Regions from separate parts of the Dickeya aquatica genome, predicted to be linked through region 2. Evidence: predicted binding sites of a transcription regulator. Region 2 holds the regulator's gene; the other holds the start of a gene.
What was found. Region 2 encodes CRP, which controls carbon source genes, mostly activating them, when cyclic AMP is high. Its sites were predicted from a motif close to ATGTGANNNNNNTCACAT; they were not measured.
Positions count from the first base shown of each region.

Region 1: bhsA (multiple stress resistance protein BhsA) is a predicted target of CRP. The motif match lies at 3,314-3,331, and genes of this name have one in related genera.

Region 1 is NZ_LT615367.1:4,310,358-4,316,075, reverse strand. Features, by position in the region: gene DAQ1742_RS19560 (acyl-homoserine-lactone synthase) at 1-30, opposite strand, end outside; gene DAQ1742_RS19555 (class I SAM-dependent methyltransferase) at 503-3,160, shown strand; gene bhsA (multiple stress resistance protein BhsA) at 3,423-3,668, shown strand; gene DAQ1742_RS19545 (hypothetical protein) at 3,869-4,552, shown strand; gene tpiA (triose-phosphate isomerase) at 4,632-5,402, opposite strand; gene DAQ1742_RS19535 (DUF1454 family protein) at 5,544-5,718, opposite strand, start outside.
Region 2 is NZ_LT615367.1:4,064,378-4,078,851, forward strand. Features, by position in the region: gene eat (ethanolamine permease) at 1-434, shown strand, start outside; gene slyD (peptidylprolyl isomerase) at 577-1,155, opposite strand; gene DAQ1742_RS18470 (YheV family putative zinc ribbon protein) at 1,299-1,508, opposite strand; gene kefB (glutathione-regulated potassium-efflux system protein KefB) at 1,562-3,370, opposite strand; gene kefG (glutathione-regulated potassium-efflux system ancillary protein KefG) at 3,374-3,925, opposite strand; gene DAQ1742_RS18485 (ABC transporter ATP-binding protein) at 4,062-5,981, shown strand; gene DAQ1742_RS18490 (LysE family translocator) at 6,040-6,645, opposite strand; gene DAQ1742_RS18495 (hydrolase) at 6,861-7,790, shown strand; gene DAQ1742_RS18500 (YheU family protein) at 7,795-8,031, shown strand; gene DAQ1742_RS20760 (hypothetical protein) at 8,089-8,217, opposite strand; gene DAQ1742_RS18505 (phosphoribulokinase) at 8,216-9,085, shown strand; gene DAQ1742_RS18510 (OsmC family protein) at 9,125-9,532, opposite strand; gene crp (cAMP-activated global transcriptional regulator CRP) at 9,858-10,490, shown strand; gene DAQ1742_RS18520 (3-keto-L-gulonate-6-phosphate decarboxylase UlaD) at 10,586-11,233, opposite strand; gene DAQ1742_RS18525 (L-ribulose-5-phosphate 4-epimerase) at 11,364-12,056, opposite strand; gene DAQ1742_RS18530 (PTS sugar transporter subunit IIA) at 12,101-12,577, opposite strand; gene DAQ1742_RS18535 (PTS ascorbate-specific subunit IIBC) at 12,625-14,385, opposite strand.

The DNA of each region.
Region 1 (5,718 bases), 240 kb from region 2:
GCTAAAACTCACATCAAATATTTCTAACATTTGTCCCCTGTTATCACTTTTATGTCTTTTCGCACGGAAGCTTGTTTGATGGGATATATGGTAACGTTTTTATCACTTACTTTTCCAGAGTGATTATTTTTATCTATTTAAGAAACTTTTTGCTTTATTAGTTGACATATTATTTCCATATGTACCTTAAGGTTCGCTCTGGTAAGCCATTTTTTATTGAATCGGGCTACTGATGTTCTGTGATCCAGCACTCATAAATAACGTTATTATTTCAGTAATGGCAGGATGTTTTCTACCTGATGAGCAAGACGGTTGTTATCGGCATGATATGCGGCGATAGCCGATGTTGAGTACCCGTAAACTGGTGGTGCCGATGTGTGCATGATGTTGGAAATAAAGTTTCGTTATCATAATAAATAAAAATATTAGATTGGTAATTATCTGCTGTCCTTGTCATTGAATACGACGCAAGGATGATGGCTCACAACAAAAGGACTGAAACATGCAAAAAAAGAGCGTGATGTACCGTATGTACTGGCATGCGGCCATGCTGGCCGCATCGATGTTATCGGCCACGATACTTGCCAGCCCGGCGCTGGCGGCACAAACCAACCAGACCGCCGCACTGCCTGCCGGAACGATTGACCAGATCCGCTTTGGTGATAGCGCATCAGAGAAAGACCACAGCCTTACTGACGCCAGCAGTCAGACACTGACCGGAGGATTGGCAGAGCCTGCTCGCCAGTTACTGCCTCTGAGTCCGGCAGGAATGTATGGCGGTAGTTTGACGTTTACCATGAAGGTGGATCCTCAGCGGCGCAACTATGTGTCTGTCAAACTGTGGGGGGATGACGATGTTAATTCCGCCATAGGCCGGCTTTACCTGTACGTGGTAAAGGAGGGCGTCGAGTATCAGGTGGGCTACCGACATGAGGGTGACTACATGCCGCTGAGTGTGGCTCACTGGCATAAACCTTTGCCGGGACGCTTCTTTTACTCCACCACGTTGCTGCCTTATACGATGACCAAAGGCCGCAGTACGATAACCCTGAAAATCGTTTCTACCGGTCGGCTCTATCCGTTCGGAGCCGGAGGGCCTGATGCGGCCAACCCCTATCAGTACGCCATGAATACACCCAGTCGCGGGGTTTACCGTGCTTATACGCATGTTGATCCCTTTCTGGATGTCTCGACGGAGCCTCAGGGCCGTGAGCCTTCTGTTGCGGCACGCATTTCACCGGGGGAGGAGATTTTAGGTGTTAACGGTTCATTTCGTAACGCCATCAATAATCGCATTACCAGCCTGCTTGCCAGCACGCCGACAACGGCCAATCTTTCAGGGAGTGACCTGCGCTATCTTGCCCGTGCCTATTCGGTGGCCGGGCTGAAAAGTGAACAAAACCCAGCGGTGATAAGCCAGGTTGTTGCCGGGCTGGATGCTTACGCAACGCAATACTACGCTGACAACAACACGGTAAAAGGCTGGGGGGGTAGCTTTGGCGTGCAAGGGCAGGCTATCTATTACCTGCGTGATGTACTGACACCGGCTATCCTCAACGCGTCGGTCAGCTATGGCAGCGGCGGCACGAAAACCCGACGCACCGCCTGGGCGGATATGCTGTTTGCCAGTCGTGAATTTGGCCGCCTTCAGGACAGGCGCACGCTAACCAATCAGTCAATGATTGCCAGCAACAGTATCTACTTTGCCAATAAAGGCCTGCTGGTGTTAAACGACAGCCGGGCGTTCGCTGAAAAAACAGCACAACGTTACATCAGAGAGGCGGTGGGCCTGCTGCCCTGGACGGGAAATGACCTGACGGATGGTGGCGGACGCCTTCCTTACGGCAATGCCTATTATCAGGTGACGGATAAGGGCCAAACCCGTGAATGGGGATATGTCGGTGCGGGTTATGGCGAATTGCAGTCCTATCTGGCGGAATATGTTCGCGTGACCGGTAGCGATGATTTTTGCCAGCAAATGGTGAAAATGGCAAAGGCGCGGGCACCGTTTCGCCGCCCGGCTATCGATGTTGTGAATGGCAATAATTATCGGGCAATGGAGGCGATAGGCTTGCTGGCCTGGCGCGGTGCGCATGAAAGTGACGGTAATTTTGCCGGTTATATTGCCTATGTTGACTCGCTCAATACCAATGAACGGGCGAAAGGGTTGCGGGTTGCTGCGGCCAGTCAAGATGCCACGCTCATCGGTTATGCCAAACAAATGCTTGAAGATGGGCAGTTTTTTGCCAGCCTGAGCGGGGCGGAGTCGGCATTTGAAGCGCTGGATGTGTTTGCTGATTACCAAACCATTAAAACGGCCAGCGACAGTGGTGCACGTTTGCCGATGACTGACGGCCAGCCTGATTTTGCCTGGACGGATGAAGACAATGCCATCGTTGCCTTGAAGAAAGGTGATGAGCGCCTGTGGTTAAGCGCTTACTGGCAGGCCAAGGCGGGTACGGGTATCAATGCTCTGGCGCGTTTTCACTTTAGTACGCCGGGGTATGATCAGTACGGCGTGCTGGAAACGACGCCGCTTTTTCGCGCGACCACCAGTTATACCCGCGCCAATATGATAGATAAGCCAGAACAGAATCAGTATGTGCCGCCCAATGCGCCCAACAATGCGTATGCCGGAGAGATCCTGCCACTGGGCGCTACGCCGTCGGATGCCTCCGGTAGCGACCCTTTTCGGGGTAAGGCGGATTTCTATGCCTTACGCTTTGGCCACTACCTGATGGGGATTAACACCAGTACCCGCAACAGTTATCCGCTAAAAACACCGGCTGGCTTTAATGCTGCACAGGATTTGGTATCACAGCGCACGCAGTCCGGCACCATCACCGTTGCGCCACGCAGCAGTGTGGTGTTGTATCTGGAGAGTACCCGTGATGCGGCACCGGTACCGGCGACCCCGCTCTATCTCAAAGCACAAACCAGCGCTGGGGTGACAACGTTATCGTGGTCGGCCGCCTCTGGCGCGACACGTTACGCTGTCCAGCGCTCCGGCAGCGAGGCGGGGAATTATCAGACCATCGCGACCGTGACGACCAATGCCTACAGTGATAACGTGACTGCCCCTTCCGGCGGCGACTACTATCGCGTGGTGGCAGTGAATGATAAGGGAGAAAGCTACCCTTCCATGTGGAGCCATCCCTGAGGCGGGATGATGCCCTCTCGGGGTAAGCGTTATCTTGCGCTGAGCCTGTCGCCGCCAGCCCACCATGCCAGCGGCGCATGATTTCAGTCAGGCATGAAAATTTTCTTCACTAACCATATGAAAAAACGGTGTTTTCATTTTAAGTGCATAAGAGTGTGATATGGATCGCACTTTTTGTGAAATGGGATATAGTTACTATGGTGATAATTGACTTGTCATTTACGAACACCCCAAACGAAAATTTAAAATGAAGGAAACCACCATGAACATGAAAACTCTTTTTGCCACCATCGTACTGAGCACACTGTCTGCGGGTTCTTTTGCGGCGACCGAAGTTCAGTATCCGCAGGGCCAGGAAATCGGCAGTGTTTCTGCCACTGCCAGCACGCTGGACAGCCTGCAAGCGAAACTGGCTGCAAAAGCTGATGCCGCGGGTGCTAAATCTTTTCAGATAACCGCAGTGCAGGGCGACGATACCCTGCACGGTAATGCAGTGCTGTTTAAATAAGTTGTAACCCGGTCAGGGAGTCTCCCTCCCTCTCCTCCCTGGCCTGATTGACTTTCCTCCCTTTGTGTCTGTTGTGTCTGATTCTTGTGTTTTAACCGGGCGTTGCCCGGTTTTTTTATTTCTGTTCCGTGAGTTCTGGTCAGGCGACAGGAATCGGTATCATGCATGGTATGTGTTGTATTCATTAAGGAAGAGATGTCGTGAAAACCATAATGGCCGGTTTAGTGTTACTGACGTCATTGCCCTGCCTGGCAGAGCGTGATTATGAAATGGAGATGTGCCGAGATGGTCATTTCCCCCATTACCCTGGGCAGTATGCCAGCGGCAAAATTAACGCGTCTGAGGGTAATAAAGCCTATTTCTATGATGATGATACGGATAAAGGGTGCCCGGCGAATCAGGCGCAATGCCAGCAAAAAGCCTATCTGATAGAAGGTGACAACGTGCTGGTTGCACAGGAGCAAAACGGCTGGTCGTGCGTCGGGTTTCAGGGCAAGAAGAGCGTGTTTGTCGGCTGGTTGCAGTCCAGACTCATTGAAAAACAACCGACGAAACCCCCTGTGTTCAATGACTGGCTTGGTACATGGCGCAATGGTGAGAACAACATTACCCTGACACAGGGAAAGAACGGGGCACTGCGCATAAAAGGCCGCGCGTATTGGCATGGCGGCGTGTCTCCATCCGGTGAAGAGAATGTGCATTTGGGGAGCCTTGCCGAGACCGCGCAGCCAACAGGAAACCGGCTGGAATGGGGGAAACCGAATGAGGAATTTAAATGCGCAGGGGCAATGCGGCTTATCAACGGTCAGTTAGTTGTTGCAGACAATAATGAGTGCGGCGGGATGAACGTCAGCTTTAGTGGCGTGTATCGTTTGCAAAAATAGCCGCGAAGGGGCGAGTCACGCAATAGCAATAAAAACGGCCCCAGTCCGGGGCCGCTGAATATCTGTCACCTGAAAGGGATTATTCCAGCCCTTTGGCTTGTGCTGCTGCTTTCACGATGACCGCGAACGCATCTGCTTTCAGTGACGCGCCGCCAACCAGTGCGCCGTCGATATCCGGCTGGGTGAACAGCTCTGCCGCGTTAGATGCGTTGACGGAACCGCCGTACTGAATGATGACTTGTTCAGCCACGGCTGCATCCTGCCGGGCAATGTGGTCACGAATGAATTTGTGAACCGCCTGCGCCTGCGCCGGAGTAGCGGACTTACCGGTGCCGATAGCCCATACCGGTTCGTAGGCAATGACCGCGTTGTCGAACGCTTTCGCACCCAGTGTGTTCAGCACTGCGTCCAACTGACGCGCACAGACGGCTTCGGTCTGGCCCGCTTCGTTTTCCGCTTCGGTTTCACCAATACACAATACCGGGATCAGGCCGGTTTCTTTCAGCACCGCGAATTTTTTTGCGATGAATTCATCACTTTCGTGATGATAAGTGCGGCGTTCGGAGTGGCCGATGATGATGTATTTGGCACCGAGGTCTTTGAGCATCGCGGCGGAGGTTTCACCGGTGAATGCGCCAGCGAGGTTGACGTCCACATTCTGGGCACCCAGTGCAATACGGCTGCCTGCCAGCAGATGTTTGGCCTGATCCAGATAAAGGGCTGGCGGCGCAATGGCTACGCCACAACCGGTGACTGCGCTCAGCTCGCTGCGCAAGCCGGCTATCAGTTCGTGAACCAGGCTGGTGCTGCCGTTCAGCTTCCAGTTGCCCATGACTAAGGGATGTCGCATCTTGTTTCCTCCAGGCATATAGCCAGTTAATCAATTCATGGCTGCGTCAGGCAGCCAGTCTGACGAGTGTATCGAACTGCCGATAGTATAGAGTTGAAATGGCGCGGTGGCTCTGTTTTTCGTGCCTAATTATCGAACCGATCACGAATCAGATAGCGCCAGCTTAATCGGTTCAACAGCGAAAGTTAGCCCCTTTTCGCCATGATCAACCACCACGTAACGCAATGCGCCCTCCGTCTGTTGGTAAAATCGCTGCCCTTTGCCTTTTTCCAGCAGGGTTTCCACTTTTTTCAGGCTTTGCTCGCCCGTCAGTGAC
Region 2 (14,474 bases):
TGCCTGCCGGGCTGGCGAAACTGTCGCGCTTTCAGACACCGCACCGCGCCATTCTGACCGGCGGCGTTATCGGTATTGCGACCATCTTTAGCGACAACTGGATTCATCTACAGGACATGAACCTGACGGCCGCCATGATTACCATGGCCGTGTTCGGTGCCAATGTGATGTACATGATGAGTATGCTGAGCCTGTTTCGCCTGCGTCGTACCGAACCGATGTTAACGCGCACTTTCCTGGCCCCCGGCTACCCGGTATTGCCCGCGATTGCCCTGGGGCTCTCCGTCATCTGCCTGATAGCGATGCTGTGGTTCAACCCGGTTATTGGCGGGCTGTTTATCGTGCTGATGCTGGCAGGGTACAGCTATTTCCTGATGACGCGCACCCAGCGCGATAACGCCCCGCAAGATGCCATGCTGGTCGGCAAAGAGTAACCGGTTTTACTGACACCCGGGGTTTAACGCACGGCTTCATCCCCTTCTCCCCTGAGGAGAGGGGGAGTGTATCAAAGCTATTGAGGGGTGGAGCCGCGTATAAAAAAAGGCCGCAAACGCGGCCTTTTCAAAGAAGGGTCAATCAGTGGTGGCAACCGCAGCCGCCGTTACCGCCGCAACCACCTTTACCATGCTCATGGTCGTGGTCGTGGCCATGACCGCCGCAGCAGCCTTCATGATCGTGGTCGTGATCGTGTGCGCCATGCACATGACCGTGCTCCAGCTCTTCTGCTGTTGCTTCGCGGATAGCAACCACTTCCACGTTGAATTTCAGGTTCTGGCCCGCCAGCATGTGGTTGCCATCAACCACAACGTGGTCGTCCTGCACCTCGGTGATTTCCACCGGCACCGGCCCCTGATCGGTATCGGCCAGAAAACGCATGCCAACCTGCAATTCATCTACGCCAACAAACACGTCTTTCGGCACACGCTGCACCAGGTTGTCATCGTATTCGCCGTAGGCGTCGTTAGCACCGACGCTAACGTCGAAATGTTCACCCACATCACGGCCTTCCAGCGCTTTTTCCAGACCGGAAATCAGCGAACCGTGACCGTGCAGATAGTCCAGCGGTGCGCTCACCGGAGACTCATCAACCAATACTCCATCTTCCGTACGTACCTGATAGGCCAGGCTGACCACCAGGTCTTTTGCTACTTTCATGATATCTCCTAGCGTTGGAAATCAATTTTGCGCAAATTGTAGCGGAAAATTGCCCCTCTGTACTGTCCGGGGGAAAAAAACTCTCGGCGATCGCGCCGGCGGGCGAACACCGGCGCAAGCCACGCAGGTCAAGCCCCTCGGTTTTATTGCGGGCGAAACAGGCCGATTATCTCGCCCGCCGGCACAGAGGTTGCCTTCGGCGGCGCATCGGACTGGCTCTGCTGATAGCCGCACTGCACGCAGACCACAATGTCCTCTTCCCCTTCTCGCCCGACAGCCAGCGTATCCTGTGTCTGGCATTTCGGGCAGACGGCACCGGCAATAAAACGTTTTCGTGTGGTGACTTTTTGCATGATGCTCCTCATGGGTAATACGTCTGGCGGCAGTGCAGGCCCGTTACGCGCGGTTAAAACTCATCCCAGTCATCTGGCCTGCGCCGCTCTCGCTGCATTTCGCGTTCAAAAATATCTTCCAGCTCACGCCGAGCTTCTTTCACACGGGAAATTTGCGCCACGTCGCCCTGGGTTTGTGGCATCAGCTCTCGCAGCATGCGCATGTCGAGCCGCCGAAAATGCTGCTGTGCCCGATAAGCCTGATGCGGGTGCATACCCAGCGTAATCAGCGTCTTACGCCCTAGCTCCAGTGCGCTGGAAAACGTTTCACGCGAAAATTGCGTCACACCCGATTTCAACAATTCATGGGCTTCAACGCGCCCGCGTGCCCGCGCCAGAATTTCCAGATTGGGAAAATGTTGCTGGCACAGGTGCACAATGGTCATGGTGTCTTCCGGTTCATTACAGGTAATCACGATGGATTGAGCCTGTTCAGCTCCGGCCGCCCGTAGCAGTTCAAGTTCCGTCGCATCACCGTAATAGACCTTATAGCCATAGCTGCGCATCAGGCTCACGGCGCTGATATCACGCTCCAGTACGGTAATGCGCATTTTGTTGGCCATCAGCAGGCGGGCAATCACTTGGCCGAAACGGCCAAAGCCGACCACTATCACCTGCGGCTCATCGTTTTCTACGTAGGGGGCTTCATCCGGCTCATCGATGGCATTGAAACGGCGCGCCAGAATGCGGTCAATCACCTGCATTAACAGCGGTGTGACCATCATCGATAGCGTGACAGTCACCAGCAACAGCGGCAATTGCCCGCCTTTCAGTACCTTGTGAGCCGCCGCTGACGAGAACAACACAAAGGCGAACTCGCCGCCCTGACTCAACACCCCGGCAAACTGCAAGCGCTCCGAGGAACGCAAGCCATATAAACGCGCCAGCAGGTACAAAATCAGCCCCTTGACCACCACCAGAATCGCCACCGCTGATAGCACCATCAGAATATTGGCGTACAGCACACCAAGATTCAGCGCCATGCCGACCGAGATGAAAAACAGCCCCAGCAACAGCCCTTTGAACGGCTCGATGGCAATTTCCAGTTCGTGGCGGTACTCACTTTCCGCCAGCAGCACCCCCGCAATAAAGGTGCCAAGCGCCATTGACAGCCCCAGCGCATCCATAAACAGCGCAGAGCCTAATACCAACAACAGGGCAGCGGCAGTAAACACCTCGCGTACCCCGGAAGCCGCGATAAAGCGGAACAACGGCCGTACCAGATACCGCCCGCCAATCAACATGCCGCCGAAGGCCACGACTTTCAGCCCCACCTGATTCCAGTCATCCAGCTCGCCTTGCACACCCGCCAGCACCGGGATCAACGCCAGCGCCGGGATCACCGCCAGATCCTGAAACAGCAGTACCGAAAAGCCAAGCTGACCGGACTCGTTGCGGTTCATGCCCTTTTCACGCATCAATTGCAGCGCAATCGCCGTCGATGACATCGCAAGCCCAATACCGCCAATTAACGCCGACTGCCAGGAAAAACGGTTCAGATACAACACACTGCCGAGTACCGCCGCACAAATCAGTACCTGTGCCGCGCCAATGCCAAAAATGGAGCGCCGCAGCCGCCAAAGTTTATCCGGCTCCAGTTCCAGGCCGATGATAAACATCAGAAACACGACACCCAGCTCGGAAAAATGCAAAATGGCATCGACATCACGAATAAATCCCAGCCCCCAAGGGCCGATAGCAATCCCGGCCAGCAGGTAGCCCAGTACCGCGCCAATCCCCAGACGGGCGGCAATCGGCACCATCAACACCGCCACAAATAAAAACAGCACGCCCGCATTTAGCAACGAAGAGGATGTTTCCATGCTCTAGAGTTCCCCCGGAAGAAAGGGCGAGGCCAGCCAGTCGCCGTAGGCTCTGGCATGATCCTGCAATACACCGGGCGGCAGACGCCGGGCCCAGTAAATGACCAGTGGCGATAACCAGTTCATGTGACACATCTCGGCGGTCATTTCAAACGGCCTTAAAACATCATCCATCGTGTAACGGTTGATGCCTGACGCGTGATAGGCATCTTCCTGCTCACCGGTGGTGACAACCGAACGCCAATACTTGCCCGTCAGCGCCGTACCGCCGACACCGTTGGCAAAGCCACGGGCCAGCACCCGGTCCATCCACTCTTTTAGCAAGGCCGGACAACTGTAGGTGTAAAGCGGATGCTGAAAAACAATCAACTGATGTTCCCGCAGCAACTGCTGTTCATGATGAATATCAATAAAAAAATCAGGGTAGTGCGCGTAAAGATCGTGCACAGTGACATGCCCGCACTGACGGGCATAATGCAATAACAGCTTATTCGCGACCGAACTCTGTAATTCCGGATGGGCAAACAGCAGCAAAATCTTCGGTGGCTGCGACATCATTCCCCTCCAAAGCGTCGTCATTGTAGGTATTTTCGGCTACCATGCGATGCAGTAATACAAGCAGCAATACGGCAGGGCGTAGCCGTCCTGACAGTTGCTCAGTAATTTAACATATTTGAACATTTGGCGCGTTATGATTGTTTTCTCTTCATTGCAAATTCGACGCGGTACACGGGTACTGCTGGATAACGCCTCAGCCACGATTAACCCCGGCCAAAAAGTGGGCCTGGTGGGGAAGAATGGCTGTGGTAAATCAACCCTGTTGTCACTGCTGAAAGGGGAAATCAGCGCCGATGGCGGCAGCATGACGTTTCCACAAAACTGGGCGCTGGCCTGGGTGAATCAGGAAACCCCGGCGCTGGCGCGCTCCGCGATTGACTACGTGATTGACGGCGATCGTGAGTTCCGGCAACTGGAAGCAGAGCTGGATGCCGCCAATACGCATAATGATGGCCATGCCATCGCCACCTTGCACGGCAAGCTGGATGCGATACAAGCCTGGACAATCCAGTCCCGCGCCGCCAGCCTTCTCAACGGGCTCGGTTTTCAGCAAGAACAATTGCAACGTTCCGTCAGCGATTTCTCCGGTGGCTGGCGTATGCGCCTGAATCTGGCGCAGGCACTGATTTGCCGCTCTGACTTGCTGCTGCTCGACGAACCGACCAACCACCTGGATTTGGATGCGGTCATCTGGCTGGAGAAATGGCTGAAAAGCTACCCCGGTACGCTGGTGCTCATCTCCCATGACCGCGACTTTCTTGACCCGATTGCCAATAAAATCCTGCATATCGAGCAGGAAACGCTGTTTGAGTACACCGGCAATTACACCTCGTTTGAGCAGCAACGTGCGACGCGGCTGGCCCAGCAGCAGGCGCTCTACGAGCACCAGCAGGAGCGCGTCACCCACCTGCAACACTATATTGACCGCTTTCGTGCCAAGGCCAGCAAGGCCAAGCAGGCACAAAGCCGCATCAAAATGCTGGAGCGCATGGAGCTGATTGCGCCCGCGCATGTCGATAACCCGTTCCGCTTCAGTTTCCGGGTGCCAGAAGCATTGCCCAACCCGCTGTTGCGTATGGAAAAAGTCAGCGCAGGCTATGGCGATCGCCTGATCCTCGACTCCATTAAACTCAATCTGGTACCGGGTTCACGCATTGGTTTGCTGGGTCATAACGGGGCCGGGAAATCGACGCTTATCAAGCTGCTGGCCGGTGAAATCCAGCCCTTTAGCGGCGATATCGGCCTGGCCAAAGGCGTGCGCCTTGGCTATTTCGCCCAGCATCAGTTGGAGTTTCTGCGCGCAGACGAATCACCTATCCAGCATTTAACCCGGCTGGCTGAACGGGAAACCGAGCAGCAACTGCGTGATTATCTGGGCGGCTTCGGTTTTCGCGGCGATAAAGTCACCGAGCACACCGAGCGCTTTTCCGGTGGTGAAAAAGCGCGGCTGGTGCTGGCGCTCATCGTCTGGCAGCGCCCGAACCTGCTGCTGCTCGATGAACCGACCAACCACCTTGACCTCGATATGCGTCAGGCACTGACCGAAGCATTGATTGATTTTGAAGGCGCGCTGGTGGTGGTATCGCACGACAGGCACCTGATCCGCTCCACCACCGATGACCTCTATCTGGTGCACGGCGGCAAGGTCGAGCCGTTTGATGGCGACCTGGAGGACTATCAGCAATGGCTGCTGGATGCGCAAAAGCAGGACAACAGCGCAGATAGCGTGCCGAAAGAAAATGCCGCCAACAGCGCGCAATCGCGCAAAGAGCAAAAGCGCCGGGAGGCGGAGCTGCGCACGCTCACGCAACCATTGCGTAAGCAAATCAGCCAGCTTGAACAGCAAATGGAGAAACTGCAGGCCACGCTCAGTACGCTGGAAGAGCGCCTTTCGGATAGCGCCCTTTACGACGCCAGCCGTAAAAGCGAGCTAACCGACTGCCTGCAACAGCAAAGCAGCACCAAAACCGCACTGGAAGACGCGGAAATGGCGTGGCTGGACGCGCAAGAGCAGCTTGAGCAGTTCCTGCGTGAAGCGGAAAACCCGGCGTAAGGCATACACTGGCGTTAATCACGGCGCGGCCTGAAAGCCCGCCGTGCGTCACACCAGACTAGTGCCAGACCATCAACACGCAGGTGGCCGTCAGCACGCCCATCGCCAGATTGAATATTTTCCAGGCGCGCGGGCTTTGCAGCAGGCGGCCTATCAGCGCGCCAAACCCTAACCAGATAAACCCGGCGACCAAATTAACGCTGAACATTGCGATACTGATAGCGACCACCGAGCCGACATAGCCTTCACCGGCAAGGCTAAAACCAGCCACTGCGCCCAATGCCATTAACCAGGCTTTCGGGTTAAGAAACTGCAACAGCCCGCCCTGGTAGAACGGCATTGGCCGTGAGGGCGCACTCTCGGTATCAAGCCGCTCATAAGCGGCGGTGGCGATTTTCCATGACAACCAGAGCAGGTAGAGGCTACCCAGTACCTTTAAGGCCAGATGCAGCGTCGGATACAGCAGAATCAGGCTGCCTAATCCCAGCGCCACCAGCAGCAGCATGCTTTGCATACCCAGCATAATGCCTATCATCAGCGGCATTGAGCGCCACAGACCAAAATTGGCCGCCGAGGCGGTAAGTAGCATATTATTAGGGCCTGGCGTAATGGCGGCGACCCACAAAAAACCGAGCATTGAGAAAAACAGACCGACGTGCTCCATGAAACAGCAATCCCTTAATAGGTATCAATTTGGCATGAAACCATCAAGCTAACAGCGCACCACGGCACAGACAAGTTTTTCGCCCGGTATCCCTGTGCAGGGGCACCGTTTCATCATGACGAATGGCTCATCACTCACTGTTTATGAACCGGATTTCACACAACAACCTGCCATTTCAGCCTTTGGCAGGAGGCAGTAACCCTCATTTGCAAACGATGCTGCCACGCCTGCTGCGCCGTCGCCCGGCACTCCAGCCGCACTGGCAAACACTCACGCTGCCGGATGGTGACTTTGTAGAGCTGGCCTGGAGCGAAGACCCGGCAGCGGCACGGCACAAGCCGCGCGTGGTGCTGTTCCACGGGCTGGAAGGCAGTTTTCACAGCCCGTATGCCCACGGCATGATGGCCGCCTGCCAGCAACGCGGCTGGCTGGCGGTGGTGATGCATTTTCGCGGCTGTGGCCGCCAGCCCAACCGACTGGCTCGCGGCTACCACGCCGGGGAAACGGATGACGCGAGCTACTTCCTCGGTTGGCTTGCGCGCACCTTCGGCAATGCCCCTACCGCTGCCATCGGCGTCTCGCTTGGCGGCAACATGCTCGCCTGCCTGTTGAGCCAGCACGATAGCGCCAACCTGCCGGACGTCGCGGCCATTATCTCGGCACCGTTGCAGCTAGAGCCGTGCAGCCGTCGGCTGGAGCGCGGATTTTCTCGCGTTTATCAGGGCTATTTGCTTAATTTGTTACGCCGCAATGCGCTGCGCAAGCTTGCTGCCTACCCCAACTGCCTGCCGGTTTCGGCAGAGCGCTTGCGCCAAATCCGCCATCTGAAAGAGTTCGACCAGCTCGTCACCGCCCGGTTACACGGGTTTGCTGATGCGGATGACTACTACCGGCGCAGCAGCGCCCTGCCGCGACTGGCGCAGATTCGCCAGCCGTTGCTGGTGGTACATGCCAAAGATGACCCGTTTATGACAACGGAGGTTATCCCTAAACTGTCGCAATTGCCGGGCAACATCCACTACTGCCTGACGCAGCACGGCGGCCATGTCGGCTTTGTCAGCGGTACCTGGCGTCAACCACAATTATGGCTGGAGCAGTGCGTCCCTGACTGGCTGACTGCGTATCTGGAACCCAAGCGGAGCTGAAACCATGATAATCCCCTGGCAGGAACTGGCGGCACCGACGCTAAAAAACCTGATTGAAGCCTTTGTGCTGCGCGAAGGCACCGATTACGGTGAGCATGAACGCACGCTGGAAGAGAAAGTCGCCGCCGTCGAGCAGCAGTTACGCCAGGGCGAGGTGGTGCTGGTGTGGTCTGAACTGCATGAAACCGTCAATATCATGCCGCGCCGCCAGCTTGGCCGTACAGAGCGCGAACACCCGTGAGTCACGGGGGTGAAACACGCAAATTGGCGTGTCGGCAGGCAACAGATATGCTAACACTTATCGGATATCCCTGACGGTTCGCAAGATATCGCCTTCAATAAGCAAGGCATTCATACTCAGGCTTTTAATAAACATTTCACGACGATGACCCGGTTTACCGGCGGCAATGTCAGCGGAGGTTCGCATGTCTCATCAGCACCCGATTATCGCGGTTACAGGCTCCAGTGGTGCCGGGACGACCACCACCAGCCTGGCATTTCGTAAAATATTCCAGCAACTTAACCTGCGCGCCGCGCTGGTAGACGGTGACAGTTACCACCGCTATACCCGCCCGGAAATGGATATGGCTATCCGTAAAGCGCGCGATGTCGGCCGTCATATCAGCTATTTCGGGCCGGAAGCCAATGATTTTAGCCAGCTGGAACAGGCATTTATCGATTATGGCCGCACCGGCACCGGCCAGACCCGCAAATACCTGCACACCTATGATGAAGCTATTCCCTACAATCAGGTGCCTGGCACCTTTACGCCCTGGGAACCGATACCACAACCGACCGATCTGCTGTTCTACGAAGGGCTGCATGGCGGCGTTGTCAGCGCACAGCATAACGTCGCGCAGCACGTTGACCTGCTGGTGGGGGTGGTGCCTATCGTCAATCTGGAGTGGATTCAAAAGCTGGTGCGTGACATCAACGAGCGCGGCCATTCACGCGAAGCGGTGATGGACTCGGTGGTGCGCTCAATGGAAGATTACATCACCCATATCACGCCGCAATTTTCCCGCACCCATATCAATTTTCAGCGCGTCCCAACGGTCGATACCTCCAACCCGTTTGCCGCCAAAGCCATTCCCTCAATGGATGAGAGCTTTGTGGTTATCCACTTTCAGGGATTAAACAATATGGATTACCCCTATCTGCTGGCGATGTTACAGGGGTCATTTATTTCGCACATCAATACCCTGGTGGTGCCGGGCGGCAAGATGGGGCTGGCAATGGAGCTGATTATGGCACCGCTGGTACAGCGGCTTGTTGAAGGTAACGGGATAGCGTGACGTCTCGCGGCGGTGGTTAAGCCGCCGCGCGTCAATGCCTTAACCCCGCGCAATGACTTCATGGCTGTGAGTCACCGTCACCGTTTTTTCCAGCATCAGTGCCACCGAGCAATATTTTTCTGCCGAGAGCGCAACCGCCCGCTCCACGGCTTTTTCCGATAAGGCTTTGCCGGTCACGATAAAGTGCAAATTAATGGCGGTGAACAGGCGCGGTGCCTCTTCACGGCGCTCGGCGCTCAGACGCACTTCACAGTCGGCCACATCATGGCGACCTTTTTGCAGGATGGACACCACATCAATGGCGCTACAGCCTCCGGCGGCCATCAGTACCATCTCCATCGGGCTGGGCGCTTTGTCGCCTGAGTTGCCATCCATCAGCACCTGATGACCGGATGCGGACTCACCCAAAAACGTCAATCCTTCAACCCATTTCACCCGAGCCTGCATAATTTTGCCCTCAATCAACTATTTTTGAAATTTTGCACCGCTCATGAACAAAAAAGCCTGATAATCAGAGCTTAATCATGCTGAAGCGAGACAACACGAGACACTACACTCAACCTGTGTTACAAACGGAGGACGTAAACCCGTGTGTGTCGGGCCTCTGCCTGACTGCCACCAGTTTACCGGCGTCATTGATAGACCGTCTCCGTATCATCCCTGACGTCATTCCGCCAGGACGGAATTTGAATTATAACTATGTTATCACGCCGTACAGGGAACTCTGAGCCCTGTGATTTGCGCAGTGAATTACAACAGAGGATAACAGCGAATGGTTCTCGGCAAACCGCAAACAGACCCGACTCTCGAATGGTTCCTTTCTCATTGTCACATTCACAAGTACCCATCGAAGAGCACTCTGATCCATCAGGGTGAAAAAGCAGAGACGCTTTACTACATCGTGAAAGGCTCGGTTGCCGTGCTGATTAAGGATGAAGAAGGCAAGGAAATGATTCTGTCTTATCTGAATCAGGGCGATTTTATTGGCGAGCTTGGCTTGTTTGAAGATGGGCAGGAGCGCAGTGCGTGGGTTCGGGCAAAAACTGCCTGCGAAGTCGCTGAAATTTCCTATAAAAAATTCCGTCAGCTTATCCAGGTTAACCCGGATATTCTGATGCGCCTCTCCTCACAGATGGCCCGCCGCCTGCAAGTGACCTCGCAGAAGGTCGGCAATTTGGCATTTTTGGACGTAACAGGGCGTATCGCACAGACCTTGCTGAACCTGGCCAAACAACCGGATGCCATGACCCACCCGGACGGTATGCAAATCAAGATAACCCGTCAGGAGATAGGCCAGATTGTCGGCTGTTCCCGTGAAACTGTCGGCCGTATCCTGAAAATGCTGGAAGACCAGGATCTCATCTCTGCCCACGGTAAAACCATCGTGGTTTACGGTACCCGTTGATACCTTCATCAACGTGTCTCCATCACCAGCAAGGGCGGCCAATGGCCGCCCTGCTTATTTTGCGTTGCGTATCGGTGAGTGTCGCGTGCGACGCGTTACGACCAGTATTTATTGATCTCGGTGCGCAGTGCCTCAGCGGTCGCCTTACCACGCTCAGACGCCAGCGCACGACCGGCGATAAAGGTCTTGGCGCTGATACCTTCAAACAGGTGAATATCCTGCGGCACAATGCCGCCGGTAATCGACAACGCCAGCCCCAGTTCAGAAAGCGCACGCATCCGGCCGAGGTCGTCACTCGTCCAGTTAACTCCGGCAAGCTCCGCATCGCGCGAGCGGTGATAAATCGCCTGGGTAATGCCCATATCAACCCACTGCCGGGCATCATCAAGGCTCCAGTTGCCGTACAGCTCAATCTGGATTTCGCCACCAAACTCATCGGCCACTTTTTTGCAGGCGGCAATAGTGGCAACGTGCGCTGCCGCCGAGACGGTTATCCAGTTCGCCCCGGCAGAGAACGCCATGCGCGCCAGAATGGCTCCGCCGTCAGTGGTTTTCATGTCACACACAATAATGTGTTTAGGGTGGCGCTCGCGCAGGGTGCGCACCGCCGTCATGCCTTCAGCAAAGGCCAGAATGGTACCGACCTCGATAACCTCAACGAACCCGCCAACACGCTCAGCAATCTCAACCGCTGTGGCCAGGTCTGTCGAATCCAGGGCAATTTGCAGCATAGGTTTAGTCATGATGTTATTTCCTTTCCAAAAGTGAAAATACCGGAAACAGCGACGTGCGGGCGAGCGCTGCCCGTGGCGTGATGCCACTATTCATTTCAAGTCGCTATTTCAAACAGTGACGTTATTCAGGCGCGGTGGCTTAACGCTGGCCGTAGTAGGCATTCGCGCCGTGTTTTCTGAAATAGTGTTTATCAGAAAGCGCCTGATCGATATGAATCGCCGGGTTGAGCAGGCGGGTTGACAGCGCCATCGCCGCCACCTCTTCGAGCACCAGCGCATTGTGTACCGCATCCAGCGCGTTTTTCCCCCAGCAGAAGGGCGCATGGCCGGTGATCACCACACCCGGTACGGCCAGCGGATCGAGATCCCGGCGCTGAAACTCCTCCACGATCACCGCACCGGTATTTTTTTCATACTCACGGGCGATTTCCTGCTCGCTCAACGCGCGGGTGCAGGGAATATCGCCGTAGAAATAGTCGGCATGGGTCGTACCGAGCGCGGGAATATCCAGCCCCGCCTGCGCCCAGATAGTGCCGTGGCGTGAATGGGTATGCACAATACCGCCGATACCGCTAAACGCCTGATAGAGCGCCAGATGGGTAGCCGTGTCGCTGGAAGGGTTAAGGTGCCCTTCCACCACACGCCCGTCCATGTCCACTACCACGATATCGTCGAGGGTCATCTGCTCATAGGAAACGCCCGACGGTTTAATGGCAATAACGCCCTGAGCGCGGTCAATTTGGGAGACATTGCCCCAGGTCAACGTCACCAGGCCGTGACGGGGAAGCAACAGGTTGGCTTCCAGTACGATAGCCTTCAATTGCGGGTACATCATCATTCTCTCCTGCGCCCCTGCACGGAGCGCCTTATTGCGGCTCAGGCAGGCTGTGCCAGCGCCTTATCAATCACACTGAATACCTCTTCACGGCTGGTGCACACCCGCAGTTTATCGAGGTTAATTCCGGTATCGCTGTTCTCGTCTTCCAGCACCTGGGTCACTTCCATCAGCCCTTCCATGTGCTCATCCGAGGTGCTGCCCGCCAGCGTCACCAGCACATCCACCGGTTCATCTTCGCCATCAAACTTCACCGGCGTGGTCAGCGTCACCAGCGCAAAGGCGGTGCGGTTCACGCCGTTTTCCGGCCGGGCGTGCGGCATGGCGAATTGCGGCGCAATCACGATATACGGCCCCATTTTCTCGATGCTGCTGATAATCGCTTCGTGATAGCGCGGCTCGACGGCACCGGACGCAATCAGCATGTCCGTACCCAGTTTGATGGCATCACGCCAGTCAGCGGCGGTGGCGTTGAGCAATACGGAGTGATTGTCGATTAACGATTGTTTGAATTTCATGCTCTTCTCCTTAGGCCTTCCTCACCCTGCAAGGAAGGCACGCGTGATTAACCGGCAAAGTTTTTATTGATAAGGCCCAGCAGCTCGTCACCGAAAGAGTTCGGGTTGAGCATGTTTTGCACACCCAACACAAACTTGCCGTCACCGGGGCTCATTTCACCCGCCAGATGTTTCGAGGAAACGATGATGTCGGTGGTCGGGAGTTTGGTCTTGTAATCTGCCACAGCGCAGGAATCCATGATGTGCGGCACTCCCCGTTGTTCAAGGAACTTGCCTATCTTCATTTTCATCATCATCGAAGACCCCTGGCCGTTGCCGCACACCGCCAGAATACGCACCACCCGAGCGTTCGCAGCGCTCACCGGCTGGGCATCGGCATCGCTGCTGCGCACATTGCCCGCGGCCGCCTCACTGACTAGCGGTTGCGCCGAATCTTCCTCTGCACGCAGCGTGCGGGACGCGAAGTACATGTAGACCAGTGCACCGGCCAGCAGTAACACAAAGAACAGCGAAGAGAACGACAGCCCCTGCATGATGGCCGGGAACACCAGCGCCCAGTCCGCCATCCCCATCCAGCCATTAAAACTGGTGCCGTTCTGGGCAAACAGGTGAATCGCCCAGGCGGAACCCAACACTTCAATAATCCCCATCACAAAACAGATTTTCATCACCGCGCGCCAGCCGCCGAAATGGTTGGCGAACACGCCGATGGTAGCGTTAGAGAAGAACATGGGAATAAAGCCGGGGATTATCATGATGGAGGAGTTGCACAGCAGCAGGCCAAGCACGGCGAGGAACTGACCTAAGGTGCCCCAGATAAAACCGAATACCATCGCGTTCGGTGAGTAGGCGTAGATAGCCGCGCAGTCAATCGCCAGCACCGCATTGGGGATAACGCGTTCGGAAATGCCTTTAAAGGCTTCGGAAAGCTCGGCCACAAACATACGCACGCCAGCCACAATCACTTGAATCGCCACCGCAAAGCGCAGGCCGGTTTCCAAAATATAGATAGTCCAGTGCGTCGAACCGGCCATTTTCTGGAGATTCTCCAGGCCGAAAGAGAGCAAGATGATGCCGAAAAACAGCGTCATCACAATGGCGGTAGCCGTAATACTGTCGTGAAAAATGTGCAACCACTTAGGCAGGTTGAGCTTATCCACGCTGTCGTCTTTATCACCCAGCCTGGGAGCCAGTTTGGTCGCAATCCAGGAGGCCACCTGCTGCTGGTGCCCAATCGAGAACCCCGCGCCACCCGTTACTGCTTCCGTCGGCTTAAACATGATGTTGGACGAAATACCCCAGTACAGCGCCATGATGACCGCGGAATAGAGGATGGTTTCCCACATCGATGCCCCCATCACCACATAGAACACCGCCACCAGCCCAACCTGCTGGAACATGATGTGGCCGGTCAACATGATGGTACGAATACCGGTTAAGCGCCGAAACACCACCAACAGGATATTCAGGCCCAGCGCCAGCAACACCGCATACCCCACCCAGGAATAGCGGCTGCCCATGGTTTCCATGGTCGCCATCATGGTGGTGTAAGGGTCGATGACCGAGCCCGTCAGGTGATGATATTCCGAGATTTTATCGATAACGGGTTTAAAACCTGACACCAGCGTGGTTGACCCCACCTGCACCAGCATAAAACCCACAATCGTTTTGACAGTGCCTTTAATGACGGTGGTGCCATCACGCCTGAGCAGCAGATAACCAATACACGTCACCAGCCCGAGTAACAACGGGGCTTTGGTCATCACCTGGCTGTAGAAAATGTAAAAAATGCTGTAGAGGGTTTCCATAACGTTGCTCCGTCCAACACAAGGACAATTACACTGCTATTGGAGTGGTGGAGGACATCACCACCCGTATAGGTATGGGTTTTCTTGCA